Linked DNA regions of Natronomonas pharaonis DSM 2160. The main gene of each other region encodes a partner of the protein of the gene in region 3 in a complex. Links are inferred from orthologs where the notes say so. Each region holds a gene or a part of one and is shown on either strand. Other genes may lie near its edges.

Evidence for each region.
Region 1: the proteins of NP_RS01415 (region 3) and fen are in contact, whole or in part, in a crystal structure (PDB 1RXZ), measured with the Archaeoglobus fulgidus proteins. The link is inferred for Natronomonas pharaonis DSM 2160 from one-to-one orthologs. Residues at the interface, in WP_010877842.1 of Archaeoglobus fulgidus: Asn43, Val44, Ala45, Met46, Pro120, Arg121, Pro123, Leu125, Gln151, Met192, Ser194, Asn218, Tyr219, Pro220, Ile237, Leu238, Ala239, Pro240, Arg241, Ile242, Glu243, Ser244; in WP_010877775.1 of Archaeoglobus fulgidus: Lys326, Ser327, Thr328, Gln329, Ala330, Thr331, Leu332, Glu333, Arg334, Trp335, Phe336.
Region 2: the proteins of NP_RS01415 (region 3) and rnhB are in contact, whole or in part, in a crystal structure (PDB 3P83), measured with the Archaeoglobus fulgidus proteins. The link is inferred for Natronomonas pharaonis DSM 2160 from one-to-one orthologs. Residues at the interface, in WP_010877842.1 of Archaeoglobus fulgidus: Val39, Ala42, Asn43, Val44, Ala45, Met46, Leu125, Asp168, Ser194, Asn218, Tyr219, Pro220, Ile237, Leu238, Ala239, Pro240, Arg241, Ile242, Glu243, Ser244; in WP_010878125.1 of Archaeoglobus fulgidus: Ala74, Ile178, Ala179, Ile183, Arg190, Ser195, Asn196, Leu197, Arg198, Gln199, Lys200, Thr201, Leu202, Asp203, Phe205.

The regions. Positions count from the first base shown.
Region 1 is NC_007426.1:1,823,781-1,833,784, reverse strand. What follows is about bases 7,066-10,004. They hold fen (flap endonuclease-1), read left to right. Parts: upstream 7,066-8,011; coding sequence 8,012-8,998; downstream 8,999-10,004. Other genes in these bases: NP_RS09350 (tRNA sulfurtransferase), read right to left, coding at 9,005-10,004; NP_RS09360 (hypothetical protein), read right to left, coding at 7,666-7,923; NP_RS09365 (GNAT family N-acetyltransferase), read left to right, coding at 7,106-7,669. Also shown: NP_RS09410 (DMT family transporter), read right to left, coding at 1-339; NP_RS09405 (helix-turn-helix transcriptional regulator), read left to right, coding at 584-1,372; NP_RS09400 (ornithine cyclodeaminase family protein), read right to left, coding at 1,377-2,375; NP_RS09395 (hypothetical protein), read right to left, coding at 2,420-2,650; NP_RS09390 (MFS transporter), read left to right, coding at 2,992-4,281; NP_RS09385 (DUF6498-containing protein), read right to left, coding at 4,278-5,522; NP_RS09380 (DUF3054 domain-containing protein), read left to right, coding at 5,607-6,020; NP_RS09375 (2Fe-2S iron-sulfur cluster binding domain-containing protein), read left to right, coding at 6,123-6,464; NP_RS09370 (class I SAM-dependent methyltransferase), read right to left, coding at 6,480-7,055. UniProt on the Methanocaldococcus jannaschii protein: Structure-specific nuclease with 5'-flap endonuclease and 5'-3' exonuclease activities involved in DNA replication and repair.
Region 2 is NC_007426.1:1,155,150-1,164,919, reverse strand. What follows is about bases 4,201-6,905. They hold rnhB (ribonuclease HII), read right to left. Parts: upstream 6,020-6,905; coding sequence 5,381-6,019; downstream 4,201-5,380. Other genes in these bases: NP_RS05900 (tRNA pseudouridine(54/55) synthase Pus10), read right to left, coding at 6,040-6,905; cofH (7,8-didemethyl-8-hydroxy-5-deazariboflavin synthase subunit CofH), read right to left, coding at 4,201-5,272. In the rest of the region: NP_RS05935 (tubulin/FtsZ family protein), read left to right, coding at 1-807; NP_RS05930 (hypothetical protein), read left to right, coding at 794-1,546; cofC (2-phospho-L-lactate guanylyltransferase), read left to right, coding at 1,547-2,152; 7,8-didemethyl-8-hydroxy-5-deazariboflavin synthase subunit CofG, read left to right, coding at 2,202-3,287; NP_RS05915 (hypothetical protein), read right to left, coding at 3,284-3,835; more of cofH, read right to left, coding at 3,929-4,200; more of NP_RS05900, read right to left, coding at 6,906-7,278; NP_RS05895 (hypothetical protein), read right to left, coding at 7,324-7,521; NP_RS05890 (sugar phosphate nucleotidyltransferase), read left to right, coding at 7,643-8,833; glmS (glutamine--fructose-6-phosphate transaminase (isomerizing)), read left to right, coding at 8,833-9,770. UniProt on the Methanocaldococcus jannaschii protein: Endonuclease that specifically degrades the RNA of RNA-DNA hybrids.
Region 3 is NC_007426.1:276,736-286,685, forward strand. What follows is about bases 2,322-5,206. They hold NP_RS01415 (DNA polymerase sliding clamp), read right to left. Parts: upstream 4,194-5,206; coding sequence 3,450-4,193; downstream 2,322-3,449. Other genes in these bases: NP_RS01405 (aspartate kinase), read left to right, coding at 2,322-2,843; NP_RS01410 (TIGR00725 family protein), read left to right, coding at 2,847-3,308; NP_RS01420 (dihydrolipoamide acetyltransferase family protein), read right to left, coding at 4,284-5,206. Also shown: thiD (bifunctional hydroxymethylpyrimidine kinase/phosphomethylpyrimidine kinase), read right to left, coding at 1-1,050; NP_RS01400 (hypothetical protein), read right to left, coding at 1,114-1,503; more of NP_RS01405, read left to right, coding at 1,659-2,321; more of NP_RS01420, read right to left, coding at 5,207-5,834; NP_RS01425 (alpha-ketoacid dehydrogenase subunit beta), read right to left, coding at 5,836-6,825; pdhA (pyruvate dehydrogenase (acetyl-transferring) E1 component subunit alpha), read right to left, coding at 6,822-7,946; NP_RS01440 (DEAD/DEAH box helicase), read left to right, coding at 9,112-9,950.

The DNA.
Region 1 (10,004 bases), 1.5 Mb from region 3 along the record:
CGCAAACAGCGGGGCGATGATGGGCACGAGGCTGAAGAGAATCGCGCCGACCGCGCTGGTGACGTACCCCTGCCCGACAAAGAGCAGGCCGTTTGCTAGCCCGATAGTGAGCACGCCGGCGGCGAGGACGCCGCCGATGTCGCCGCGCGTTCGCGGGCGGATAGAGCCCTCGGTCGCGTAGGCGGCGTAGCCGAGCAGGAGTATCGCCGCGAGGTCGAACCGGATGGCGACGAAAAGCAGCGGCGGGATGTAGACCTGTCCGGCGCGGGCGGCGACGAACGTGCCGCCGAACGCGAGGCTGGCGACAGCAAACAGCCCTATCGCTCGACGGAGACTCACCGAGAGGCCACCTCCGTAGCGAACGGGCGGCAGATGGAGGATGCCGAAAAACAAATGTTTCTAATATCCGACTTCATTGTTATGCATGTCTACCTGACCGAACCTATTAAGCCAATCTAGAAACTATTTCCCGACGAGAAGTACGATTGTCCGCTGCAGGTCTGCGCCCCCATGCCGCGATTTCTTACCCTGAAAAAATTTCATACTGCGAAAGTTCTTTTGACGTAGCGGCCCGACTCGTCGTATGGACGACGCGCTGGCGGAGATGGAGTTTCTCGCCCGTTCCGGCAACCGCATTGCGGTGCTGGAAGCGGTCTCCGAACGCCCCCACACCCGCAGCGAACTCGCCGAGCGGACGGGTGCCTCACAGGCGACGCTCGGCCGGATTCTACGCGACTTCGAGGAACGAAACTGGCTCGCCCGGACTGACGGCGCATACGTCGCCACGCCGACCGGCAACCTCGTCGCTGACGGCGTCCTTGACCTCCGGAAACGGCTGGAGACCGAGCGGCGGCTGCGTCCGGTCGTGGGTATGCTCCCGGACGAGTTGGATGTCGACCTCCGGCGGCTCCGGACGGCGACGCTCACCACGCCGACCGAAACCCGACCGAGTGCGCCGGTGACGCGGTCGCTGGACATTCTGCGGGAAGCCGGCCACATTCGCGCGGTCTCACGGGCGCTCAACGACCGGACGCTGCGGCTGCTCCGGCGTCGGGCCGTAGCGGACGGCTGTACTGTCGACGGGGTCTTCGCCGCCCGGGCGATAGAGGCACTCGTCGACGACGACCGGCTCCGGCCGAAGCTCCGCGAACTCGTGGCCGCCGAGAGTGCCGACATCCACGTCTACGAGGGGCCGCTCTCGCTTGCCGTGACGCTTGCCGACGGCACCGTCAGCCTCCTGTTGCGCGACGACGATGGCGTCGTACAGGCGGCGCTCGACACCGACGACGAAGCTGTCGCCGAGTGGGCGGCTTCAGTCCACGAACAGCACCGCACCGCCGCCGAGCCGCTTTCGCCGGCCGATATCGTGTAGGCGGCTACTCGCCAGTCAACGCTTCGCTGCCGGGTGCGAACTCGATTCGCTCCCCAAGCCCCGCTTCCCGGGCTTTCTCGTAGAGCATCCACGCGGCGGCGACTGTCTCGACGCCCGTGCCGCCGCTATCGAAGACTGTTATCGCCTCATCGCTCGTGCGGCCTGCCGCCTCGCCGGCGACGATATCCCCGAGGTCGGCCCGGATATGGTCGTCGTCAACGAGGCCAGCATCGCGGGCGGCCAGAAACGCACCGGCATCTTGGAAGGCGCGGTCGTGGAGGTCCGGCACGTAGGTACTTCTGGCGACCGTCTCCGGCGGGAGTTCGTATTTACCACGGTCGTACTGTCCCATCGCGGTGACGTGTGCGCCGTCGGGGAGGTCGGCGTCCTCGAAGACGGGGGTGCTCGCCCGCGTGGCGGTGATAACGACATCAGCGCCATCGAGCGCGTCGGCGGCGCTCGGCACCGCGGAGACAGCCGCCGCGAGTCGGTCGTCGAACTCGTCGGCGAAGGACTGTCGGCTCTCCAGCGTCGGCGAAAAGACCTGCACGGTCTCGAACTCCCGGACCGTGGCCGTCGCCCGGAGCTGGCCGCGGGCCTGCGCGCCGGAGCCGATGACCGCACATGTCGTCGCGTCCTCGCGTGCGAGCGCATCGACCGCCACCGCGCCCGTCGCGCCGGTTTTGTGTGGATTCATCGACGCGCCATCGAGCAGCGCTATCATCCGCCCAGATTCGGCGTCGAAAAGCGGCAGGGCGAAGTGGACATCGCCGTCGCCGAAGCCCGCGGCGTACGTGTACCCGCCCATCGCGCCGACAGAGGGCAGCACGGCGAGGTAGCCGGTACACATGCCCGGCGGCTCCTCGTTTGTGAGCTTCGTTCGTGGGGCGGCCGTGCCGTCGGTGCCGTAGCTTTCGTAGCCATCGCGGACAGCGTCGACGTATTCGGCCGGCGTTGCAAGGCCGGCGAGTTCGTCGCTTCGGAGGAACAGAACGTCAGTCATGAAACGGCCTTCGTCGGCCGTCGGCAAAAACTCGTGCTTCGCGGTCAGTCGGCGGAGACACCGGTCTGGGCGGCCGAATCAGCCGGCCGGCTCGTAGCCGGCTCCGACGGACCAGGGGCGTTGACGAACATCGCATGGCCCATCAGCCCGATAGTGGCGACCGACGCAAGCGGGACGGACGCCGAAAGCGACAGCCCCCCAAAGACGAAGAGTGCGGTGAGGCCGATGAGTGAAGCGGGGATGAGGCCGAGGACGATGTCGTAATAACCAGTCATAATACATCAAGATATATGAGTGATATCCATATAAGTGTTTTCCAGATTTGATTGATACTTTACCCTGGATAGATAGAGAGGTGCTGTAGAACCAGCATAGATTATACTCATAACTTATAGAGGCGTTATAGGAGCAGAATAGGTCTTAGCGGCTCTCAACGACAGGAATAGGATGCAGCAGGGCGGTTCGAATGTCTTTTAAGGCCCGCTCCAGCGGTATGTGTGACACGAATCCTGAACAGCACCGGATGTCGCCGGCTCGCCGACCCCAGCAGCAACGGGCCGCCTTCCGAATGGCCGTATCAGGTGGTTTAACCTACCGCCGCGGAAACCTGCTGTCGATGGGTGATTCGTCGGACATCGATTATGCCGGCCGCGCGCGGGAGGCTCTTGGCTTCTCCCGGTGGTGGCAAATCGTCGCGGCGGCGGCGATGATGGCTGCGGTCAGTCCCTACCAGTACGTCTGGTCGTCCATCGAGGGGCCGTTGGCCGAGAGCCTCGACATCGCGCTGCCGGCGCTCGGAGCAGTCTTTTCGTTTTATGTCGTCTTCCAGTCGCTGTCGCAGCTACCGGCGGGCTGGTGGCGCGACCGCCGCGGCCCGCGGGCGCTCATGTTTTTCGCGGCGCTTCTCGCCGGCGGCGGCTACATCGGCCTCGCGTACGCCACGAGCGTCTGGCAGCTCTATGTCCTCTACTCGCTCGGTGCGGTCGGCGTCGGCATCGTCTATACCGTCGCGGTCAACACCGCGGTCAAGTGGTTTCCTGACCGAACCGGACTGACGACCGGCATCGGGACGATGGCCTTCGCCGGCGGGAGCGCGCTCGTCGTCCCGTACGTTCGGGCCAACGCGACCGTCGCGGGCTACGCCGACGTGCTCCGGAACGTCGGGCTGGTGATTCTTCTCGTGTTGCTCGTCGGCGCGGTGCTCCTGCGAGACCCTCCGGAAGACTGGCTTGGCCTCGACGACCGGGCCGACGACAACGACGACGGCCTCGCGGCCTCACTCCGGGGGCGAGCGTACACGACCGGCGAGATGCTCCGAACGTGGCAGTTCTGGCTGCTGTATGCGATGTTCGTCGCGACGGCGGGCGCTGACCTGCTGCTCATCGCCAACGTCGTCCGGATGGCCGAAGCGCTGGGGCTGGCTGCGGTCGTTGCCACGGCCGCCGCGACGCTGCTGCCGATTGCGGCCGGTGTCTCGCGGCTCGTGTTGGGGGCGGTCTCGGACCGCTTCGACCGCGTGCACGTCATGGCTGTCTCGTTCGTTCTCGCGGGCGCGTTCCGACTGGCGCTCGTTCCCGCCGGAGTGGCCGATGCCGGCATCGCCTTCGTCGCCTTCGTGCTGGGAGCGATGTTCTTTTCGTCGCCGCTGTACGTCTACTTCCCGGCGATGGTCGCCGACTACTACGGCGCGGAACACTCTTCGAGCAACTACGCCGCCCTCTACACCGCGAAGGTCGGCGGCGGCGTCTTCGCGGGCACGGTCGCTGGAGCCCTTGTCGCGGCGTTCGGCTGGGTGCCGACGCTCACACTCGGCGGTGCGCTCGCGGTCGCGGCGGGGCTGGCGGCGCTCCTGTTGCGCCCGCCGACCGACGCCGGGCTAGAAAGGGACGACGCAACCGCCGGCTAGCCGTCGGCCCACTCCCGAAGCCGCTCGCCGTCCGGTAGATGGCGAGCCGTAACCGGCCCGGCATCGCTCCAGCCGGCCGGCCGAAGCTCGACGCTTTCGTTGGCAAGGAGCTGTGGCAGTTTCGGCTCGTGTGTTGCAACGTCACCGACCGCACCGCGCGGCAGCCGTCGCTGTGGCGCCGCCAGCAGCCGGTCGTGCTCGATGACGACATCCGCATAGAGGCGATACTCCAGCGGCCCGTATCGCAGCCAGTAGACGAACGCCCGCAGCGCGACGACCGGAATCCCGACCCCCGCGGCGACGACGAGGACGGCCCCCGGCGAGACGAGCGCCGCCAGTAGACACGCCCCCACGAACAGGACGCCGAGCGACCCGTCGCCGCCGACGAACAGGTATGCGACCCCGCGCCGAAGCCCACCGCCGGCGACCGCGAGCCGCCGCGGCCGAAGGATGGCTGTCGGGTCCGCGTCAGGGGGCTCCGGCAACGACGGCCGTCGTTCGTCGCCATCGAGGAACCGCTCGAAGAGCGGCCGCCCGCCTTCGGTGTGGTCCCGCCAGTAAAAGTACAGTTCGGCCGTTATCTTCCCGGCGACAACCACCACGAGCACCGCCGCCGTCGAGACTCCATCGGGGTTTGACGCCTCAGTGACGGCCGCGGAGAGAACAATCATCAGGACGCCGAAGCCGGCGAGATAGCGGAACGGCCCGGAGATGAGGCTCCGGGTCGAGTGGTCACGGTAGCCGCCCTGCCACAGGTACTCCGTGACAAAGGAGACACCGCGGCTAAGAAAGACCGCCAGTCCCCCCAAAAGTAACAACGAGACGACCTCCGTGGTGATTGTCGGCTGCGACAGTGCGAAAACGATGAAGGCGACGAGAGCAGCCAACGGCGCGACGAAGACGGTGAACACGACGAACGCAGGGATGTTCCGCGGGTACACCGGCGGCAACCATCCGAAAAGCCGGATGCCGCCGCGCTTTTCTTCGAGGTCAGTCGACCAGCCCCGGTCGAACAGCCGGAAGCGGGTCTCTGTCGGCTCCTCGTCGAGGACCACCGTCCGCTCGGCGAACGGTAGCTTCACCGCAGTCCAAAACAGCACCGCATACAACTCAAGGACGTAGATACCGAGCAGTACCGTCAACGACCACTCGAGCAGGACGGCGGCGACGAGCGGGACGAGATTGGAGACGACAAGCGCCGCTCTGGAGGACCGGCGTCCGGGGCGGGGACGACCTCGCACGGAACCGCGTTCGGCCGGCCGGCGAAAAGCCGTTTCGGCATCGAATCCGCAAGGGTTTGATACGCCCCCGTCGAACGGTCGGCCATGTCAGAGCAGTCGTTCCTGGAACAGCGCCTCGATGCGAGCACGTGGCCGATAGCGGTCGGAGACATCGTTGTCCTGCTCGCGTTCATCTTCCTCGGGACGCTTTCGCATTGGCCACTCGACGCCATGCTCGCAGACCCGACAATCTATCTGGCCGCTGCCGGCCCCTTCCTCCTCGGGTGGGTTATCTGTGCGCCGCTCATCGGTGCCTACTCGCCCGGCGGCGGCTCCGCGCCGAACTCCTCGATTCCGCTCGCTATCCGGTCGTGGGTGCCGGCCGCAATCGTCGGCTTCGTCGTCAGATACGTCGCCCTCCCCCAACGCGGCGTTGAGCCGGTCTTCATCGGCATCATGCTCGTCGGCGGCGCGGTCGTCATCTCGGCGTGGCGGTTCCTCTATTTCAAACTCCGCTAGGTGGTGAACTCACCCCGGGGGCAAGCCCCCGGGCAGTCGCCTCAACCGCCTGTACATCGCCGGCGGCGGAGCGGTTTTGTGACGCCCGGGCTAATCGTTCGCATGGGCGATGACATCGAACTGACCGTTATCACCGCTGCTGACGAATCGACCATCACGGTCGAGCGTGGGTCGGTACTCCGGGATGTGCTCCTCGAACGAGGCTTTTCAGTCTACGGGACGGTTTCTTCGCGGGTCAACTGTGGCGGCAGGGGGTTGTGTGCGACCTGCACCGTCGAGGTCGACCCGCCACCGGAGCCGGCCCACTGGCATGATGCGGCGGCGGTCCGGTTCGGCTACCCGCGGCTCTCCTGCTGTATCGAGGTCAAGGAGCCGATGACGGTTCGGTTGCTGGACAAACACGTCTGGGGACAGGTGCTCCCTCGGCGGCCGGACGGCGAGTAGTCCATCAGCCGGTGGCTACTCGTCGTCCCTGCCGGCGGGTGCGACGCCGCAAACAGTCGTCTCGAAGCCGTACTCGACCGGACGTGCCTCCAACCCGGCCGCCTCGATGGCTGCTTCTAGCTCCGCGGCAGTGTAGAACGTCGATTCGAAGCCGAACAGATGCTCGCCGGCTTCGAGGAGCCGGCCACGCCGTGTCGAGCGGTCGAACTCGCGGACGACGAGGACGCCGCCCGGCGCGAGCACGCGCGATATCTCCGCGAGGCCCGCCTCGGGGTCGGGGAAATGGTGAAGCGCGTCGACGACGATGACGGCATCGACCGAGTCGTCCGGATGAGGGAGGTCGGTCGCGCTCGCCTGGACGGTTTCGAGCCCTTTGGCCCGCGCCCGCGCCAGCATTCCGGCAGCAGGGTCGACGACTGTCGCGCCGACAGTCCGGGCGGCCCGCCCGGAGCCGCCGCCGACATCGATGATTCGGTCTCCCTCGCGGTCGGCACACGCCAGTCCCTTTCGGAGCGCGGTCTCGTCGGCCGACGGCATCCAGATGTCGTACAGCGGCGCAAACAGGTCGAAGGCCTGTACATCCCAGCGCATACGCGGCCATCGACCGCCGGCCATAACATCGTTGTCCCACAAGCCCCGCTATGGAGCCGGAACTGCTCGGGTGGCCCCCTGACGGACCGACCCTGCGGCTTGATTACCGTCAATTCAGCTACGCGGGCAAGTTCGTCATGTCTTCGACGGGCAAGGCCGTCGTCCGCGACCCGAGCGGTGCCGACACCGAACGCGACTTCGACGACGATATTGTCGCCGCCGTCGCGTTCAACGCCGACCGGACCGCTCCGGAGACGCTGTGGCTTCGGTATGTCACCGTCCGGGCGGACCGCCGCGGCGAGGGGCTCGGCCCGCGGCTCTGCCGCTTCGTCGTCGCACGGGCCGAAAGGCGCGGCTATGCGACGGCCAAAATCGCGGTGAACAACCCCTTCGCCTACGAGGCGCTCTACCGGGCGGGGTTTGCATACACCGGCGAAACGACCGGCATCGCGGAGCTGATATTGGAGCGACCGACTGACGCGCCCGCGCCGGACCGCTCGAAGGAGACGTACCAGCGTGGCCTCGACCGGTACCGCGAACGTGACCTCGAACAAGCAGAGACGGCCTTCCTACGTCGGAAGCGACAGGCAACGCCCCCCGAGCCCACGGACTAGTCGCGATACCGGCTGCCGGGCATCGGAACGCCCGAGAGCCGGTATACGAAGATCGCCGCCAGCAGCCCCACGAGGACGAACAGCGGAACAACGGAAATCCAGGCCGTCGCCGGCAGCGCCTCGTGGACGCCGGCCGGGACGTACGGGTCCGTGACTGACCAGCCCATTGCCGCTCGGAAGACAAAGAGTCCGGCAATCGAGAAGGCGGCGAAGACGGCCACTGCGGCACGGTCGACGGTCTGCCGACGACTCATTGCTCTACGGTAGCCGCCTCAGGTTGAAAACACTCTCGTCGTCCGCCGACCGGCGATTTCAAGCCCGCGCCGTGCGAACCCGGGCACAATGGGAAACGCGGACCTCCGGACGCTGGCGGCCATCGAGCCCAAGCCGTTCGACGAACTCGGCGGGTCGGTCGTGGCTGTCGACGCCCACAACTGGCTGTATCGGTACCTGACGACCACCGTCAAGTTCACCCGGAGCGAGGCGTACACGACCGCCGACGGCGAGGAGGTCGCCAACCTCATCGGCGTCGTCCAGGGGCTGCCCAAGTTCTTCGAACACGACGTGACGCCGGTGTTCGTCTTCGACGGTGGTGTCTCCGACCTGAAAGCCGACGAGGTCGAAAAGCGACGCGACCAGCGCGAACGCTACGAGGCACAGCTCGAAGCCGCAAAGGAACGCGACGAGACCGACGCCGCCGAAATCGCCGCCCTCGAGTCTCGGACCCAGCGGCTCACGGACACGATTGTAGAGACAACCCGCGAGCTCCTTGCACGGCTCGACGTGCCGGTCGTCGAAGCGCCCGCTGAAGGGGAGGCACAGGCTGCTCACATGGCTCGACGCGGCGACGCCGACTACGTCGGCTCGGAGGACTACGACGCGCTCTTGCTTGGCGCTCCGTACACGCTGCGGGGGCTGACGAGCAACGGCGACCCCGAGTGCATGGATTTCGAGGCGACGCTTTCGACCCACGACCTGAGTTGGGAGGGCCTCGTTGACGCCGCCATCCTGATGGGGACCGATTTCAACGAGGGACTCTCCGGCGTTGGACCGAAAACCGCCGTGAAACTGATTCATGAACACGGCGACCTTCGGAGCGTGTTGGCGGCCCGCGACGACGACATCCCCCACGCCGACCGCATCCGCGAGCTGTTTCTCGACCCCGCGGTCACAGACGACTACGACTACGATACGGACATCGACCCGGACTTCGAGCGCGCACGCGAGTTCGTCACCGAGACGTGGGGGGTGCCGGCCGACGAGGTCGAACGCGGCTTCGAACGCATCGAGGAGTCCGTCATCCAGACAGGGCTGGACCGCTGGACCTGACCGCGCTCAGGCGTCCGAAAGCGACACCCGTGTTGCGGCCAGCGCGTCCTCACGGGCGCGTTCCAGAAGGTTGTCGGGTTCGAGGTCGCGGAGCTTTTCGAGGCGGCCGTCTGTCTCGGGGGTGTCCGGGGCCAGCCGGTTGCAGCCGGCCTGTATCGTCGCTTCCTCGTAGGTTCCCAGCTTCCGTGCCCGCTCGGTGATTTCCGGTTTGTCCATCGAGAGCAGCGGCCGATGGACCGGCAGTTCGACCGCCGCGGAGGTGACCTGCAGGTTCCGGGCGGTCTGGCTCGATTTCTGTCCGAGGGCCTCGCCAGTGACGATGCCGGCGGCGTCCTCGATTTCGGCGATGGCCTCGGCGACGGCGAAAAAGTACCGCCGCACCGAAAGCATCCGCCCCCGGTCCAGTGCCGACGCGATGTCGTCGAGAGTATCGCCGCCGTCGACGACGTAGGGTCGGCAGTCGGTGTTGGGCGCACGCGCTGCGAGCCGCTCGCAGGTCGAGATGGCCCGAGCACGGTGGTCGACACCGCCGTAGTCGCCGAGGTCGACGTAGACCGGAATGACCGGTGCCCCCCGGCGGAGCATCTCTGCGGCGGCGACCGGCGAGTCGATGCCGCCGGAGACCAACGCCACGAGCGGGGCTTGTGTGCCGACCGGGAGCCCCCCCGGTCCCTCGTGCCGGGCTGCGAAAACGTAGGCCACGTCCGGCCGTACGTCGGCTTCGAAGGTCACCGCCGGGGCCTCAAGGTCGACTGTTGCGTCCGTCACCTCGCCGACGGCTGCCCCGCCGCTTTGCTCCAGTTCGGGGCTCGTAAACGGGTGGTCATCGCGGGCGCGCGATGCGCGGACGGCGTAGCTGTCGAACTCGCGGCCGCGCGCGAGGTCGGCGAGTGCGGCTTCAATCTCGGCGGCCTCCGGCGAGACCCGCACAGCGGGGCTTGCCGAGGCGACACCGGGAACCGCTGTGACGGCTCGGGCGGCTGCTTCCGGCGCAGTGGTGTGTACC
Region 2 (9,770 bases), 880 kb from region 3 along the record:
CGGCTCTACGTCGAGCCGGTCTACGGGCTCGGCATTCTGCCCGCGAGAGACGAGGGGGGTATCTACAACCGCAACGCGGCGCGGTCGTTCCAGCGATTCGCTGAGGCAGTCGACAACCTGCTCACGTTCGACAACGACGCGTTCAAAACCGGCGGGGAAAGCCTCGGCGAAGGGTATGCTGAAATAAACGCGGAGATAATCACGCGCTTCGGCGCGCTGTTCTCCGCAGGTGAGGTCGAGGCACTCGGGGACAACGTCGCCGAAAGCGTCGTCGACGCCTCCGAGATTATCAACACGCTCGGCGAGCACGGTATCTCCAGCGTCGGCTACGCGAGCGAACCGGTACAGACCAAACAACAAAGCTCCGGCCTGCTCGACCGGCTCCGCGGTGGAAACGATAAGAACGGGTTCTCAAGCGGCGGCGATGCGACGAACCGCATTACCTCACTCGTGAGGAAGGCGACGCTCGGCAAGCTCACGCTCCAGTGTGAGGTCGACAGCACCGAGCGAGTGCTACTCCTTGTTTCGGGGCCGCCGGAAGCGCTCAACCGAAAGGGTATCGACAAGGCGCGCAAGTGGCTCGAAAGCCAGACCGACTGCATGGAGGTCCGCGCCGGCGACTACCCGCTGCCCAACGAGGACAAGGTCGCCGCGATTGTCGTTCTCTCCGGTGTCACGGATGTCCCGCGCGTCAAAGAGATGCAGCGGATGGCCGTCGAGGCCGAAGAGAAAGTCGAAGAGATTCGCTCGCAAAGCAAAGATGACTTGGATGACCTCATAGAATACGGCGACGATGAAACGCAGTAAGTTCGTCGCGCTGCTGGTCGCGGGATTGCTCGTCGGGACGCTGTTTGTCGGCGGTGCTGCCGCGGCAACGAGCAGCTCCGAAGACCTTCCTGAGGACGCTGAGGTCGGTACCGACTTCGAAGCGAACTTCGAAGTCGAAGACCTCTTCGACGAGTTCAACACGTGGACGCTTGCGGCCGAAACTGAACTGACAGACGTGACGTGGACGGTCTGGCAGTACGACCCGGCCGGCTCCGAAATCGACCGGAGTGAGACGGACGGTCAGAGTGCGGCCCAAGATGTCGACATTGACGACAACGTCGACCGAATCGAGGTCCGCGTGACAGGAACGGTCCCGGAAATCGAGAACATCAGCTACGACCCGCCACACCAGTTCAGCGCGGCGAACTTCACACAAGAACGGTCGGGTGGCACGGACCGCCACATCAACGACCACGGTGTACACCACTACACCGAGGAGAGCAATGAAGCCCGACAGGCGCTCGACAGCGCCCGTGAAGCCGTCAACGCCTCCGGAAGTGGGCAAGACACCTTCGAAAGCGCCGTGTCGTCCTACGAAAACGGGAACTTCGAAAACGCCATCTCGCTGGCCGAAAGCGCCGAAAGCGACGCGACGCGAAGCCAGCTTATCCGAACCGGCCTCCTCGCCGGCGGTGCCATCATCGTCTTGGCACTGCTCGGCTTCGGCGGCTACCGTGTCTATCAGTCGCGAAAGCAAGATACGAGCCGACTGAGGTAGATGGACGTTCTCGTCCCGTTTGCGGCTCGCGAGCCCAAGACACGGCTCGCCGGGACGCTCGATGCCGACGAGCGGGCCGCGTTTGCCCGTGCGATGCTTCTTGATGTCTGTGATGCTGTCGAAGCAGCCGGCGGCGAACCGACCGTCCTCGCCACAGAGCCACTGGCTATCGAACAGCCGGTCGTTGTCGACAAACGGCCGCTGACGCCAGCGATTGACGCACATCTCTCGCCGCCCGCGGCTGTCGTGATGGCCGACGTAGCGCTGGTGACGCCGGCGGCACTGCGGCGACTCTTCGCAACCACCGGCGACGTTGTCATCGCACCGGGACTCGGTGGCGGCACGAACGCCCTCGTCGTCCGTGCGGATGGTTTCACAGTCGACTACCACGGCACCTCGGTACGAGACCACCGCCGCGCGGCCGAAGGCGCCGGTATCGATGCCCGAAGTGTCGACTCCTTCCGGCTGGCCGTCGACATCGACGAGCCGACCGACCTCGCGGAGGTGCTGTTGCACGGCGACGGCCGGAGCGCCGACTGGCTCAAAAACGCTGGGTTCCGGCTGGCCGAGACGGATGGCCGGACGACAGTCGAGCGGCGCGGATAACACCGCCGGCAGGCGAGCGTTTTAGTGCCGGAGGCTCTCACCGGAAGATGTGTTCGGAGCGGCCGACTACGGCGTCGACATACAGGTTGACGACGGCGACACCGAGCGGCTGCTCTCGGTAACACCCGATGACGTCTCGGCGGCTGAGTCGCTTTCCTTCTGCCGGAACGTCTTCGTACCGCTGACGACAGCCTGCCGGTACACTTGTACCTACTGTACCTACTACGAACCCCCGGGACAGGCGTCGCTCCTGTCGCCGGCGGAAATCCGGGACATCTGTGAACGCGGCGCTGACGCCGGCTGCACGGAGGCGCTTTTCACATTCGGCGACGACCCCGACGACCGCTACGAGCGGATTCACGGCCAGCTCGCCGAGTGGGGCCATGACTCGATACACGACTACCTTCGAGAGGCCTGCGACATCGCGCTTGACTGCGGGCTGTTGCCGCACTCGAATCCCGGCGACCAAACGCGCGAGCAGATGGGGCGTGTCGCCGACTTGAACGCCTCGGTGGGTGTTATGTTGGAGACGACTGCCGAGGTACGCGCTCACGGCGGCCCGCGGGCGAAGGAGCCGGGACAGCGGCTGGCGACTATTGCGACTGCCGGGGAACTCGGCGTCCCGTTTACGACCGGGATACTGGTCGGCATCGGCGAGACGGCCCGGGACCGCGCCGAGAGTATCCTCGCTATCCGGGAGCTTCACGAACGGTATGGCCACATTCAGGAGATTATCGTCCAACCGGTGTCGAACAACGACCGCTGGCAGCAGGGGTCGCCCGAGCTAGAGACGCTTCGCCGGGCGACAGCGATGGCCCGTGCGGGGCTGCCTGCGGAAATAAGCGTCCAGTCGCCGCCGAACCTCGCGCCCGTCCGGGAGCTACTCGATTGTGGGGTCGACGACCTCGGCGGTGTCTCGCCGGTGACCGACGACCACGTCAATCCCGACTACGCGTGGCCGGCGCTGCGCGAGCTAGAAAACATCGCAGAGGAAGCGGGAGTGCCGCTCGAAGAGCGGCTCCCAGTACAGGACCGCTACGCAGCCAGTGAGTGGCTCTCGCCTCGTATCCAGTCGGCCATCGAGGCCGACAGCGAAGCGGGACGACGATACCGGCGCGTGTTGGAAAGCGTCTAGGGTTCCGGCTCCGGTTCCGGTTCTGGCTCCGGCTCCGGCTCGCCCTGCGGACCCTGTATGGCTTCGAACTCGTCTTCCGGGACGATGGCCTGCACGTGTTCTGAGGCGAGCGTGCCGACGATGGCGTCGCCGCTGCCCTCGACGAGCACGAGACCGAACTCCAGTTCGGAGTCGAGAACGGAGAGCGCCTCCGTCCCCTCGGCGTGGGCCTCGACGCCGTCGATGGCGTCCTGAAGCAGCTGCCGCTGGGTGTCCTGCAGTTCGCCCTGTGCCTCTTCAATCATGTCCGACGCCTCTTGTTGGTCGATTTCGCCGGCCTCGAAATCTTCCTGGGCTTCCTGTTGGATGCCCTCAAACTCCTGCTCGGCGGCCTGCATCTCCATTTGGTCGATAGCGACACCGATTGCGACGGTGTGTGGACCTTGGCCGGACATATCGGCCGGCGCACCGCCGTCCTCGGTATCCATGTAGCCACATCCTGCAAACGAAGCCGCCGCACCGACGCCGCCGGCCTGCAACAGCCGGCGTCGCGAAACTTGTGTTTCCATCGGCTAGGCGTGGGAGAGTGAGGTACATAAGGGTGTTCACGTCGCCGTCGAAAGGGTCGACAGCGGCAGCCGGCAGCGGTGTTGAGAAGGCGGTCACAGGAGTGGTGTTCCGTCCGCTCGGGGGCCGAGTCGCGGGCCGACAGAGGAGGCATCGGGGTCGACGACGCGCCGTGTCTCGTAGTCAGTCGAACGCTCAACCGGCACGCGGCCGATGGAGGTTATCATATCGGCATACTCCTGTATCGACCGGAACTCGCCGTAGTCGCCGCCTGCCCGTTTTGTAATCTCCTCGGAGAGAATCGTCCCCATGAAGTCGTCGGCACCGCAGTTGAGCATCTTTAACCCCTGCGTATCGCCGTACTTGACCCACGACGACTGGATGTGGTCGATGTTGTCGAGATAGAGCCGCGAGACGGCAACCATCAGTTCGTCTTCGTGGGCTGACGCACCGCCGTCGACGAGTCCGCGTTCCTTCAGCGGCGTCTCCTGATGGATGAACGACAGCGGAACGAACTCCGTTATCGCGCCGGTTTGGTCCTGCAGGTCACGGATGCGGTCGAGATGTATCGCCCGGTGGGCCTCGTTTTCGACGTGGCCGTACATGATGGTCGCCGTGGTGTCGAGGCCGACCTCGGCGGCAGCGGTCATCGCTTCGAGCCACTCGTCGGAGCCGATTTTCCCCGGGCAGATGGCGTCTCTGACCTCGTCGACGAGAATTTCGGCGGCAGTTCCCGGGACGGAGTCGAGTCCGGCGTCGCTGAGCCGCCGAAAGACCGTCTCGTAGTCCCAGTCGGTACCGCGTCGGGCGTGGTAGGCCTCCTCGGGTGTCATCGAGTGGATGTGGACGTCGTCGACGTTCATCGCCCGGAGCTGGTCGACGTACGTGCCCGGGTCGGTTTCGTAGGTCGAGGGGGGCTGGTAGTTGTGGCCGTCGTCGGCCGCCGAGAGGATTTCACGGTGCTCTTCGTCCAGTGCCAGTGCCGGGTGAAGGCCTGATACAGAGGTGACCTCGTAGATGCCGCGGTCGACAGCGTCAGCGACGACCTCGCGTGACTCCGCCGGCGTCTTGGTGAAGCCGGCGTTGTCGCCGTCGTAGTCCGCTTCGAAGCGCTGGGCGGCGTCCTTGAAATTGCAGAAGAGGCACCCGACGTTGCAAGCGGTGGTGACGTTGTTGTTGAGGTTGGCGACGAAGGTAACCTCCTCACCGACGACCTCGGCGCGGCGGCGGTCGGCTGCCTCTAATACCAGCTCCTTCCGCGATTGGTCGATGCCCTCGGTGTCGGAGCTGGTGGTCAACAGCTCGATGGCGTCATCAACATCGAGCCGGACCCCCGAGCGGGCCTTCTCGAGAGCGTTCTCGAAGGACTGGTCGGTCACGGGCCGGCGCTCAAATTGTAGTTCCGCCGGCACGTTCGCCGACGCCTCGAAGGCGTCCATACCACCCCTCCAGACTGCACGGTAAAAACCCCACCGGGACCGGCAGCCGTCCCCGGTGTCGACAACGCCCTCGGTGGAGTCCGAGTGCCCTCCCGGCGTCAGACGATGTCAGAACCCATCGAGGTCGGTCTGTTCGGCCTCGGCGCGTATCCGCTCACAGGTCGACCACGAGGTACGGACGCAGGGCGGGAAGCCGCCCTCCTGCTCGAACGCCTCCCGGAGGAACGCTTTCGTCGTCGGGTCGCTCGGATAGCCGCTGCCGACCGCGCCGTACTGTTCGCTGAGTTGCTCGACGTGACGTTCCCGGGCGGATTTGGCGATGATGCTGGCCGCGCCGACGAGGTCGTCGCTGCCATCAGCGCCGTGCTCGGCAGCGACCGAAACGTCAAGGGTGGCGGCGGCTGCGACCCGGTCGGCGAACCTGCCGGCGTCAACATCGCCGGCATCGCACAACACCGTCTCGCCGGATGCAGCGACGCCATCGAGAGCCGCAGCGTGTGCCGCGACGGTGAGGTCGTTCATATTCGCGTCGTCGATGTCGGCGGGCTGACACTCGACGACGGCGACATCGATACGGTCGGCATCCCGTAGTCGGTCGGCTAGGGCCTCTCGTCGGTCGTCGGTGAGCCGCTTCGAGTCGTCGATACCGTCCGGGAGCGCCTCGGTGGGCGCACGCACCGCGGCGACGAACATCGAGCCGACGACTGGACCCTTGCCAGCCTCGTCGACGCCGACAAGCGGGGTCACGCCGTCCCCGTCAGCAGGTGTCACGCTCCGGAGACCGGCTCTCCGTCGCGTTCGAGCCGGTAGTCGTCGGTGAGGAACGGCTCATCGACGCCCTCGACAGCAAGGACATCGAGGGCAGTGACGGTCGCCCCGACGCCGAGCAACCCGGCAAGACTCGGCTCGGTGCGCCCCTCGTCGCCGCTCATCAGCTCCTTGATGTAGAGCCCTCCTTCGCCGTGGACCTCGACGGTTGCGGCGTGGTCGGCTTCCAGTTCACCGTCGATATCTAGAACCGTCCGTTCCCGGACGAGGTCTGCCCGCCGATGGTCGACCCGGTGGGGCGTCCGCTGTTCGATTGTCGTGCCGTCAAGTTCGGCCAGTGCCGCCTCGAAGTCCGACTCGTCGACGGCCGCACCGAACTCGACTGTGGCCCGGTAGGTCTTGTCGCCGTCGTGTTCTTTGACGCGTTCGACCATCTCGTAGGTGACGGCGGTCAGGTTCTCGATTTCGACCTTGCCGTCGGCGTGGTCGTGGGCCTCTTCCCGGAGCGCTTCGAGGTCGGCTTGCCGTCGGCGGGGCTGTTTGATTTCGAGGACGAAGGGACGGCCAGTCCCGAGCATCAACGCGTCCACGTCCTCGCGACCAGCGCCGTGGAAGACAGCCTCCGTACCGCGGAACGCACTGAGAAATGGCGGCGAGATGAGTTCCGCGACGCTTTCGTCGTAGCGGTCCCACTCAGTCTGTGGGATGTCGCGTTCGAGCTTCCGATAGCGGCCGTAGATGGCAAGCGAGTTGCGCTGTACTTCGACCGTATCGGCATCAAGGTCCAGCAGGAACTGCACGTCCGGCCGCTCGAAGTCGACATCGGCGTCGAGCCGCGCGCCGACCCGGCGGCCGACCTCGCGGTTGAGTTCCGTTTTGAGCGGCTCGCCAGCGTCTTCCGCAAGACCTGCCTCGGCTCTGAGCAGGCGGTCGTTTTCGGCCACAAGTGGCGGGACGCGTGTTCCAACCTGATATGTGTATAATTCCGTCTCACCGAGGGCATCGACGACGCGGTCGGCGAACTCCTCGAAGCGGTCACAAATGCCCTCACAGACCCAACAGTCTGCCTCTGGTTCCTCGTAGGGTTCGTCGTCTTCCAGAGCGATGGTTGTTCGGAGCGACCGGCCGCGGGCCTCGTTTGTGAGTCCGAAGCTCCGGTCGGCAAAGAGCCGACCGAGGCAGGCGTTACAGACCGGACCCGAATCAAGCGCGTCACGGGCGGCGTCGAGAACCGTCATTGGCAGGTATCGGTGGCCGGTCGCCTTCGGTGTTGTGTTCGACGGTTATGTGTCGGTCTCGACGAGCGACCGTAGCTCCTCGCGCCGGTCGCGTATCGCCCGCCGGTAGGCCTCCTGCTGGTCGAAGGTCGCCGATTCAAGCCGGGCTTTTAGAACGACCAGTTCGTGTTGGAGCTCCCGGGCTCGCTCGCGGTCCTCCGGCGGAACACCCGCTGGGGCTTCCTTCGGGTAGTCGCGTGCCATACTGTCGTGTAGGGCGCGTGGGATGGAATGTGTACCGACGCCCACCAGTGGTTGCCGGAAATCGCCGAGCGGGTGTCCCCGCCGCCGACAGGTTCATTCCGCGCCGGGCGGACGTTGTGGTATGGATATCAGTACAGGGGTCGTCCTCGCGGCGGGCGAGGGGACGCGGCTACGACCGCTGACGAGGACCCGGCCGAAGCCGATGCTACCGGCGGCCGGTCGGCCGATTCTCGAACACGTCCTCGACGTGCTCGTCGACTGCGGCATCGAGCGGCTCTGTATCGTCGTCGGCTATCGACGCGAGCGGATACAGAGCCACTTCGGCGACGACTTCCGTGGGGTGCCGATAACGTATGTCCATCAGAAAACGCAACTCGGCAGCGCTCACGCCTTAGAACAGGCTGCACCGGTGGTCGACGGGCCGGTGCTCGTCGTCAACGGTGACCGCGTCATCGGCGAACCGATAGTCGATGATGTCCGCACGGCGTTCGACGGCACGCCGACGCTGGCTGCCATCGAGCATCCGACGCCCTCAAAATACGGAGCTGTGGAGGTATCGGATGGGCGGCTCCGGTCGTTCTACGAGAAGCCCGCCCCCAGTGCCGGGCCGTTCAGCCATATCAACGCCGGAGTCTACGCTTTTGACAGGGCGGTCTTTGAGACCATCGAACGGATGCCGCGTCCTAGCGGTGAGTTGCAGCTCCCCACAGTCGTTGAGACGCTGCTGGAAAACAAAGCGGTACACGCAGTCGAGACAGCCGGGCTATGGGTCGACGCCACCTATCCGTGGGACCTGCTGGCTGTACTCCGGGAGCTGCTCGAAGCCGGGGCAGTCGCCATCGAGGAACGGGAGCCGCAGGTCTGGGTTGCCGACAGCGCACGGGTCCATGAGGCCGCGACGCTGCAGCCGCCGGTTGTCGTCGGGCCGGATGCGGAGGTTGCTGCTGGTGCCGTCGTCGGCCCGCATGTTGCCGTCGGGCGGAACGTGACCGTCGGCGCAAACACAACAGTGCGGGATTCGCTGCTTGACTCGGACAGCAGAGCCGACGTGGGTTCGATACTGTGTGATTGTGTCCTTAGTGAAGCCGCCAGCGTCGGCCCCGGTGTTGCCGTCCCCGGCGGCCCTGGTGATATCAGGGTCGGCGACGACATCTTCGAACAGCAACGACTTGGGGCGGTTATCGCCGACCGGGCGACCGTCGGGGGCGGAGCAACGGTTACAGATGGGGCGCTCATCGGGGTGGGGGCGACTGTCGCCGCTGGCGTTGTGCTTGAGGCCAACGTTGCAGACGAGGCTGAGGTGGTTCGCTGATGTGCGGTATCGTTGGCTGTGTGAACGGGCAGTCGACGGTCGACAGAGTCGCCGACGGGCTCTCACGCCTCGAATATCGGGGCTACGATTCGGCCGGTATCGCCGCCGGCGGCGACAGCCTCAGTGTCGTCAAGCGAGCCGGCGAGCTAGATGCGCTTGAAAACGCGCTCGAATCGGAGCCGATTTCTGGGACGGTCGCTGTAGGCCACACCCGGTGGAGCACGCACGGCCCGCCGACGGACGGCAACGCGCATCCCCACACCGACTGCGAAAATAATGTTGCTGTCGTCCACAACGGCATCGTCGAGAACCATCGACAGCTTCGGACAGAGCTCGAAGCCGACGGGCACCGCTTCGAGAGCGAAACCGATACCGAAGTCATCCCGCACCTCATCGAAGCCGAGTTGGAAGCAAAACAGCCGCCTGAGGCCGCATTCAGGGCGGCCATAGAGCGGCTCGACGGGAGCTATGCTGTTGCCTGCGTCATTTCGGGGGAAGACGCTGTTTTCGCTGCGAGACAGGATTCGCCGCTCGTAGTCGGCATCGGCGACGGGGAAACGTACCTCGCAAGCGACGTACCAGCGTTCCGTGAATACACCGACCAAGTAATCTATCTCGATGACGGTGAGGTCGCCGTGCTTCGACCGACCGACTGGGAGATTTCGACAGTCGACGGAACGCCGGTCGAAAAGTCGGTCGAGACCGTCCCCTGGAGTCCCGAAGAGACCGGCAAGAGCGGCTATGAGCACTTTATGCTCAAGGAGATTCACGAGCAGCCACGGGCGCTCCGGCAGTGTCTCCGCGGCCGCGTTGACGAACTCGGTGGCAGAATCGAGTTCGAGGAGTTGTCGCGGCTGTCCCCGGAGCGTCTTCACCTCGTCGCCGCCGGGACGAGCTATCACGCGGCTCTATACGGGGCGTCGCTGTTCCGAGTGGC
Region 3 (9,950 bases):
CAGGAACCGCGCGACGTGGCTGGACGCTCCGAACCGGACGCCACGGCCACGGGCGACACCGGAAACAGCCCGGGTGAGCCGTCCTTCGACCGCCGCGATATCGGCTGTCGTCTCAGCGTACGGGGTCGCCGCGACGACGTTCATGCCGACCTGTGGAATCGCCGGGCTGACATCCTCGGCGACGAGACGGTCAACAGCGTCCTGTACGGACTCGGCGACCGTATCCCGAACAGCGTCATCACGAAGGTCCACAAGGTGGTGAACTGCGCCCGGGCCGGAGCCGACGGAGTGGTGGTAGCGAACAGCCCGCTCCATAAAGTCGACTCCCCGTTCGACGGCCGTCGACAGCGGAGCCCCCGAAGCGAGATGTGTGGCGATAGCCGCCGACAGCGTACAGCCGGAGCCGTGGGTCGCGTCGGTGTCGATTCGGGGATGTGAGAACACCTCCGTCCCGGAATCAGCGACGAGAACGTCAGTGACCGCATCGCCGGGCATGTGACCGCCCTTGACCAGCGCCGCGTCGGCCCCGAGTGCAATTATCTCCTGTCCGGCCGCCCGAGCCTCGGCTTCGTCTTCCGGCTCGGAACCGGTCAGTACCGCTGCCTCGTCGGCGTTTGGCGTCGCAAGTGTCGCCGCCGCGAGCAAGTCCTCGTAGGCCGACTCGGCAGCCTCCGTCAGCAACCGGTCGCCCGTGGCCGCGACCATCACCGGGTCAACAACGACGGGACACGAGAGGTCGGCGACTCGCTGGGTGACCGTCTCGACGACCTCGGTGGTCGCCAGCATACCGGTTTTGACCGCCCGCACATCGAAATCGTCGGTGACAGCCTCGATTTGTGCTGCAAGCTCCTCGACCGGGAGGACGTGGCTGGACGCGACACCCGTCGTATTCTGTGCGGTCACTGCGGTCACTGCGGAGGTGCCGAACCCGCCCGTCGCCTCGATGGTCTTGAGGTCGGCTTGGATACCGGCGCCGCCGCCGGAGTCGCTGCCCGCTATCGTCAGCACGACCGGCTTCTCCGTTGGGGCCGGGGTGCGTGTTCCGTCCATACGGATACGACAACCGACAGGTACTAAGCGGTGGTGGTGAGACGCTCCGGCCGTCGGCTGGGACTATGCGTCCGGCTGCCACTCATAGCGGGTCGTTCCGACGCCGTCGAAGCGGGGACCACGGCCGCACTCCTCGAAGCCAGCCTCGACGGCGGCATCAGCCGCATCAGTGTCGGTCTCAGGAACCAACAGTTCAACGTCCATCTCTTCGCACGCAGCGAACCGGGCAGGTTCCTCCAGCAGGCGCTCACAGAGTTCGCAGTCTCCCTCCAGTTGCGTGACGTGGACCGTCCCCGCCTGTACGTCGAAGCTGACGAAGCCTTCGACCGTCTCGTCGTCGTCGGCAACCCTGACCGTCCGGTCGTGAATCAGGTTCCGCATCACGTCGGTCGGAGCGTCGGTCAGCGCCGCCAGCCGCTCGGCGTCCGCCTCGACGGCGTCCCGTACGTTCATGTGGAAAGCTAACACGTTCGAGGGGATTAACCTTTGGCGGCCGAGGGCGGAGACCACAACCCGCCACAGATGAACACCGTTATTTCCCGGGACTGGCTACCGGGGGGTATGAGCTACCACACGGGAAGCGTCCGAACTGGAGCGCGGGTGAAAGTATGCGCGTAGTTGCGAAGTTCGGCGGGACCAGTCTCGGCAACGGCGACCGGGTCAATCGGGCCGCAGACTCTATCGCCGCCGCTGTCGAGGAAGGCCACGAAGTCGCCGTCGTCGCCTCGGCGATGGGGTCGACGACCGACTTCCTGCTTGACGCCATCGAGTTCGAGGCCGACGAAGCCGATGAGGCCGAAATCGTCTCGATGGGCGAACGGACCTCGGTGCGGATGCTGAAGGCCGCGCTCGGTGCCCGTGACATCAACGCGAAGTTCCTCGAACCCGGGACCGAGGAGTGGCCGGTCATCACCGACGAGCACGGGGAAGTCGACGTCGAGGCGACGCAGCGACGCGCCAAGCAACTCGCCGCTGATATGGCTGCCGAGGGGTACGTACCCGTCATCACCGGCTTCCTTGCACAGGACCACGCCGGCAACGTGACGACACTCGGTCGCGGCGGCTCCGATACGACGGCCGTGATGCTCGGCAACTACATGAACGCCGACGAGGTCGTCATCATCACCGACGTCGAGGGCGTCATGACCGGCGACCCGCGCGTCGTCGAAGGTGCCCGAAACGTCGGCGAAATCACCGTCGACGAACTCCGGAACCTCTCGTTCCGCGGTGCGGAGGTCGTCGCACCGTCGGCGCTTTCCTACAAGACTGCGGACATGATTGTCCGTGTTGCCCACTACCAGCACGGCGACCTACTGGACGGTGGCACGACCATCGAAGGCCAGTTCCAGAACCTCATCGATATGCGCGAGGAGCCGCTGGCGTGTCTGACCGCCGCCGGGCGGGCCATCCGCAACACGCCCGGGATTCTCTCCGACCTGTCGACGGAGCTATCGGAGGCAGACATCAACGTCGATGCCGTCGCCAGCGGAATGGACTCGGTGACCTTCTACGTCGATGCCGAAGTGGCCGAGGAAGCCGAAACCGTCCTCCATCAAGCAGTCATCGACCTCGACGAACTGTCGAGTGTCACCGTCGACGACGATATCGCCGTCATCCGCATCACCGGCGGCGAACTCCCGAACAACTCCGGCATTCTCGAAGACATCATCAACCCGCTCGCGGACGCGCACATCAACGTCCTCGATTTGGTCACCAGCGCGACCTCGGTAGCCGTCTTCCTCGAGTGGGACGACCGCGAGGACGCCCTCGAAATCATTCAGGACGCAGTCTGACGGATGCGCGTTTCGGTTATCGGCGGCTCCAGTGTCGGCGACGAGAGCGCGGCCATCGCCGAGTCGGTCGGACAAACCCTCGCCGAACACGGACACACGGTCGTCTGCGGCGGCCTCGGTGGTGTAATGGAAGCTGTCTGTCGCGGCGCGCACAACGCCGAGCCGCCGGCCGAGACCATCGGCATCCTCCCCGGACGCGACCGGACGGCAGCCAACGACTGGGTAACGACTCCGATAGCGACCGGGCTGGGGAACGCTCGGAACGTTGTCGTCGTCCGCAACGGCGATGCCGTCATCGCCGTCGACGGCGCGGCCGGAACGCTCTCGGAACTCGGCCACGCGCTTGACCTCGGGCGGCCGGTTGCCGGGCTGCGAACCCACGACATCGAGCTCGATGGCTTCCAGCCCGTCGAGACGCCAACGGAGGCCGTCGAGTACGTCGAACGCGCCGTTGGCAGCCGGTAGCCGGCAGTGTTCTGAGCAGTCAAAAATGGAAGCGGGCGGGACGCACGCTCGTTCGGTGGCGTCTCCGTAGAGACCACCGAGCGACCAGACAGGAGTGCGTTTGCTTCTCGGTCCGTAGAACGTTCGTGACGCGAGTCCGTATCAGTCGCTCTGGATGCGCGGTGCGAGCATGTAGGTGACGTGGCCGTCGCCCTCGGCGAAATCGAAGTGCATCTTGACGGGGAACTCCTCGCCGAGTTCCATGGTCACTTCGGCGTCTTTCGGAATCGCCTTGTTCATATCCTTGAGATAGTCGAGCGAGAACAGCGACCGCGCCTCACCGGGCGTGAGGTCGATGAGGTCCTCGCGGTCGAGTTCGAGGTGGACATCGTCGGTGTCGCCTTCGGCGTCGACGTAGAACTCCTCGGCGTCGGGGTCGACACCCAGCGCGATATGGTCCGAAACCATGTCGGCGGCGGTGACCGCACGGTCGATGTCAGCGCCTTCGATGACGATTTCGGAGGACAGATCGAGGTCAGGGAGGTCCGGCTCCTGGCGGATGGAGTCGGGGTCGATAAGCGCGAGCGTATACTCCAGTCCATCGAGCGAGATGTGGAGCTTGCGGGTCTCCTCGTCGAGGTCGAGATGAACGAGCTGGCCCGAGTCGGCCATCCCGACGATGTCTTCGAGGCGGTCGAGATTGACGCCGATGACGCCGCCGTCGGTCTCGTAGGACTCGAACGCCGACGCCGAAAGCTCGAGGTCGACCATGCCGACGTTCGCGGGGTCAACCGCACGAATCGTGAGGCCCTCCTCGTCGAGGCGGACCTTGCACTCGTCGACGAGGACGCTTACCGAATCCAGCGCCGCCCCGAGCGTGTCCGCGCTCACGATAGCCTTGAACATATACGTCTCCCTTCTGCCCGCCTCCCTAAAAAACCAATTGAGTCGCGGGCGCACGCGACGTGCGGCGGTCGCGACAGCGACGGGAGCTAGCTACTCCAAGAGCAGCAGCTCAGGGTCTTCGAGGTACGCCGAAACGGTGTTGACAAAGCTCGCGGCCTCCGCGCCGTCGATGACGCGATGGTCGATAGAAAGCGAGAGCGTCAGCACGTCGCGAGGGACGATTTCGTCGTCGACGACCCGAGGCTTGCGTTTGATTTCGCCGAGGCCGAGAATCGCCGCCTCCGGGTAGTTGATGATGGGCGTAGCGTATTCGCCGCCGACGGCTCCGAAGTTCGTGACGGTAAAGGTCCCGCCCTGCATCTCTTCGGGGGCGATAGAGCGCTCTCGGGCCTTCGAGACGAGGTCGCGCATCTCGTCAGCGATAGCAAGCAGCCCCTTCCGGTCGACATCGTCGACGACCGGCACCATCAGCCCGGCGTCGGTCGCGGTGGCGACGCCGACGTTGTAGTCGCTTCTGAGGACGATTTCCTCGGCGTCTTCGTCGAGTTGGGCGTTGAGCACCGGATGTTCCTGTAGGCCAGCGACGACGGCTTTCAGGACAAACGGCATGTAGGTCAGCTTCGTATCGCGGGCCTCGGCCCGGTCGCTGAGTCGGTCACGAATCTCGACCAGCCGCGTCACGTCGACCTCGTCGTGGTGGGTGGCATGCGGGACGGTGCGTTTCGACTCCGCCATCCGCTCGCCGATGGTCCGCCTAATGCCGCGGTAGGGGATGCGCTCGTCCCCGGCAGTGTCGGCAGTCGTATCGGCGACAGCGGCCGTATCGGCCGCCTGCGCCTCGGTTTGGGCCTCGGCGTACTGCTGGACCTGCTCGGGCGTGACGAAGGCTTCACCGTCGCGTGTTTCGTCCGTCGGAACCGCATCGAGGTCGACACCGCTCTCGTCAGCGAGCTTTCTGGTCGCCGGCGCAGCGAGCGTTCGGTCGCGGTCGGCCGCTTCGGCGGCAGTGGGCTTCTCGTCGGGTGTCGCGTCCGAGCCGCCGTCGTCTGCTTCCTCGTCGACGCGGCGAACCGCGGAGCGAACGTCATCGTCCGTGTCATCCGTATCTGCGTCGTCACCGGACGGCGGCGCATCGTCAGCCCCGCTTTCGACGGTGTCGGTCGCGTCGGCCGCCGCACGAACGTCAGCCTCCGTCACTCTGCCGCCGGGGCCGCTTCCGTCGACGGCAGCGATGTCGACGCCCAGTTCGCGGGCGAGCCGGCGTGTGGAAGGGGCAGCAAAGACGCGACCGTCGGCACCCGTCGGGGCGGCATCGGTGGTTGAGTCGTCGTCTTCCGTGGCGGCTTCATCCGTGGTGGCTTTGTCCGCGGGTTCACCCTCGTCGTCAGTAGCGTCGCTATCGCCGTCGACATCGAAGGTGATGATGACGGTCCCGACCGAAACCATCTCGCCCTCCTCGGCGCGGAGTTCCGCCACCGTGCCGTTGACGGGAGCGGGCACCTCGACGACCGCCTTGTCGGTCTCGACTTCGGCGACCGGCTGGTCTTCGGTGACCGTCTCGCCGGGTTCGACGAGCCAGCGGACGATTTCGGCCTCGGTCAGTCCCTCACCGACGTCGGGGAGTTCGAACTCGTGTGCCATGTTATGCCTCGTAGGTTTCCCGTATCGCGTCCTCGATTCGCGTGTCCTCGGGCATGTAGTAGTCCTCCAGCGCGTACAGCGGGTAGGGAACGTCAAAGCCAGTCACGCGGTTGACCGGGGCCTCTTGGTAGTAGAGGGCTTCCTCCTGAATCGTCGCAGTAATCTCACCCGCGAGCCCGCCGGTTTTGGGGGCCTCGTGGACGACCACCGCCCGCCCTGTCTTCTTGAATGACTCGACGATTGTCTCGCGGTCCATCGGCGACAGTGTTCGCATATCGACGACCTCGACGTCGATGCCGTCCTCGGCGACCGACTCGGCAGCCGAGAGCGTCGGCCGGACCATCGCTCCCCACGTGAACACCGACAGGTCGGTTCCATCACGCCGGACAGCCGCCTCCCCGAGCGGCACCGTATACGGCTCCTCGGGCACGTCCTCGCGGAACGCCCGGTAGATGAGCTTCGGTTCGAGGAAGACGACCGGGTCCGGGTCGCGAATCGCCGACGCCAGCAGTCCCTTGGTGTCGTACGGCGTCGAGGGAATCACGACTTTCAGTCCGGCCTCGTGGGTGTAGAATGCCTCCTTGGACTCGGAGTGGTGTTCCGGCGCACGGATGCCGCCGCCGTAGGGGGCACGGAGAACCATCGGGCAGGTGAAGTCCCCACGAGAGCGGGTCCGCAGCCGGGCAGCGTGGGAGACGAGCTGGTCGAAACCGGGGTACATGAAGCCCGAGAACTGAATCTCGGGGACGGGTCGGAGCCCGTAGGCCGCCATGCCGATGGCGGACCCGATGATGCCCGACTCGGCCAGCGGCGTGTCGATGACGCGGTCCTCGCCGAACTCGTCGTAGAGTCCTTCCGTCGCCCGGAAGACGCCGCCGTTTTTGCCGACGTCCTCGCCGAGGACGAGAACGTCCTCGTCGCGTTCCATTTCGCTTTTGAGTCCATCGCGGACGGCCTGTACCAGCGTGAGACTCTGTGTTTCCGTACTCATTCCAGTAGCTCCTCGTCGCCGTAGCGGTTGCGAAGTCGGTCCAGTTGCCGTTGCTGTGCGTCGAGTTCGGGCGGGCGGTCGGCGTAGACGTTGTCGAACATCGAGTCCGGGGCGGGCCGTTCGGTCGACTCGGCGGCCTCGACGGCGTCGGCGACCTCGTCGGTCACCGACTGCTCGATGGCGGCGACGCGTTCGTCATCGAGCAGCCCGCGGTCCCGAAGGAACAGTTCGAGCCGCGGTATCGGGTCTTTTTGTTTCCAGCGTTCGACCTCGTCGTCGTCACGGTAGACGGATGGGTCGTCGGCGGTCGTGTGCGCGCCGAAACGGTACTGGATGGCCTCAATGAGCGTGGGCCGACACGCCCGGCCGGGGGCGTCGTCACGGGACGGGTCGGCGGCGTGAGCCTTCTCGACGGCTTCTCGCGTCACCTTATACACCGCAAGCGGGTCCATCCCGTCGACGAGAACCCCCTCGAAGCCGTAGGCGTGGGCCTTCTGTGCCAGCGTCGCCGAGGCCGACTGCTGTTCGCGGGGGACGGAAATCGCCCACTGGTTGTTGTTGCAGAAAAACACCGCCGGCAGGTCGAAGACGCCGGCGAAATTCAACCCCTCGTGGAAGTCCCCCTCGCTCGTTGCACCGTCACCGAAGTAACACAGCGAGACGATGTCATCGCCCTTCAGGTCAGCGGCCCACGCGACCCCGGTCGCGTGAAGCACCTGGGTCGCGATTGGTACCGCGACCGGGAACACGTTGGCGGCAGCCGTCTGGCTGCCGCGCTCGTCGCCCATCCAGTACTGGAGCGTCTGGTCGAGGTCGATGCCACGGACGTAGGCGGCGGCATGCTCCCGGTAACTCGGGAACACCCAGTCGTCCGCATCCAGCGCGAGGGCGCTGCCGACTTGGGCGGCCTCTTGGCCGGACATCGGCGGGAAAGTCCCCATCCGCCCCTGTCGCTGGAGGCTGACCGCCCGTTCGTCGAAGTGGCGGGCCAGCCGCATCGTCCGATACATTTCGAGAAGCGTTTCGTCGTCGATATCGGGAACGCCGTCCTCGGCGACGACCTGCCCGTCTTCGTCGAGTACCTGCACGCGGTCGCGGGGGTCGCGCTGCAGCGTACTCATAGGTCCCTCCATCGCATAGCCTGAATATCAAAGGCCGGCGGCATAGTAGTTACGTACGTTGCGGTTCGTCCAATACTTTCCGACTACGGTTGTGAGACCCAAGGCGACCGGCACCGGGCAGCAACACGCGTCGAAGGCTGGCTGCGCTACTGCCTCTCAGCGGCTGCGCGGGCTGCCTCAATGTCGAGGCCGTCCCGTTCGAGCGCTTCGACGAAAAGTTCGCCCGCTTTGAACGACGAGCGGACCATCGGCCCGGACGCACAGTAGAGAAAGCCGAACTCGGTTTCGGCGACCCGCTTCCAGACATCGAAGGTGTCCGGCGTGACGTACTCAAAGACCTCCAGATGCGACCGCGAGGGTTGGAGATACTGGCCGAAGGTGACGATGTCGACGCCGACCTCGCTGAGGTCGCCGAGCGTCCGGTAGACCTCGTGGGCGTACTCGCCAACCCCGAGCATCAGGCTTGTCTTGGCGTAACAGCCGTCGGCCGCCGCAATCTGCCGGAGCACGTCGAGGGACTGCTCGTAGCCGGCGCGGCGGTCGCGGACAGGCCACTGGAGTCGCTCGACGGTTTCGACGTTGTGGGCGACGACGTCGGGGTCGGCATCGATGATTCGGTCAACGGCATCGGTATCACCTTGGAAGTCGGGGATGAGCGCCTCCACGAGCACCGAGGTGTCACGGCGTTTGATTTCCCGGATGGTCTCGGCGAAGTGACCGGCACCGCCGTCGTCGAGGTCGTCGCGGTCGACGGAAGTCAACACCACGTAGTCGAGGCCGATTTCCGCGACGGCCTCGGCGACGTTCGCCGGCTCGTCGGGGTCGAGCGGGTCCATCCCGCCGGTTGCGACGTCACAGAAGTTACAGCCGCGGGAACAGCGGTCGCCCAGTAGCATGAACGTCGCCGTTCCCGGTCCATCGCGGCCGCTCCAGCAGTCACCGAGATTCGGACAGTTGGCCTCCTCACAGACCGTGTTGAGGTCGCGGTCGCGGAGTGTCTCCTTGATTTCGGTGAATCGGCGGCCGCTCGGCGGACGGGTCCTGAGCCACTCGGGCTTCCGTCGGCGGCTGCTCATACATCGACGTTGGCTGCCGCGGACAAAAGCCTGCGGCCTCGAAAGCGGCGACGGAAACGCCTATGTCGCTTCCACCCCCGGCTTCGTTCGTGGCAAGCCGAACCGAATACGAGCCCGGGACCCCGGTCGAAGCGGTGTTCCCGTCGTTCGCCGAAGCCTTCCCGTTCGAGTCGTTCAACCGGATGCAGTCGGCGGCGCTGCCGGCCATCGCCGACCGCGATGACAACGTGGTCGTCAGCGCCCCGACAGCCAGCGGCAAGACGGCGCTGGCCGAGGCGGCCATCTGTCGGACACTGGACGCCGGCGGGACCGCGCTGTTTCTCGCGCCGTTGCGGGCGCTGACAAACGAAAAGGAGTCCGAGTGGGAGCGCTTCGAGTCGCTGGGCTATTCGGTCTACGTCGTCACCGGCGAGCGCGACCTCGACCCGCGGCGGGCCGAGCGGGCCGACATCCTCGTGATGACGCCCGAAAAGGCCGATTCGGCGACCAGAAAACACGATTCGCCGCGGTATGCGTTCATCACTGACATCGACTGTTGTGTCATCGATGAGGTGCATCTGCTCGATTCAGACCGGCGCGGAGCGGTGCTTGAAGTGACCGTCTCGCGGCTCCGCCGGCTCTGTGACCCCCGCGTGGTCGCGCTGTCGGCGACGATGCAGAACGTCGACGACGTTGCGGCGTGGCTCGATGCGCCGCCCGAATCGACCTTCGAGTTCGGCGACGACTACCGGCCGGTGCCGCTTTCGGCAACTGTCGAGACCTACGCCCACGGCGACAACGCCTTCGCCGACAAGTACCGGCGGCTCTACCGGGCGCTCGACCTCGCCGAGCCGCACATCAACGAGGGCGGACAGGCGCTCGTGTTCGTCGCGTCACGGCAGGACACCGTCAGGGCCGCCGAAAAGGCCAGAGACGAACTCGCAGAGCG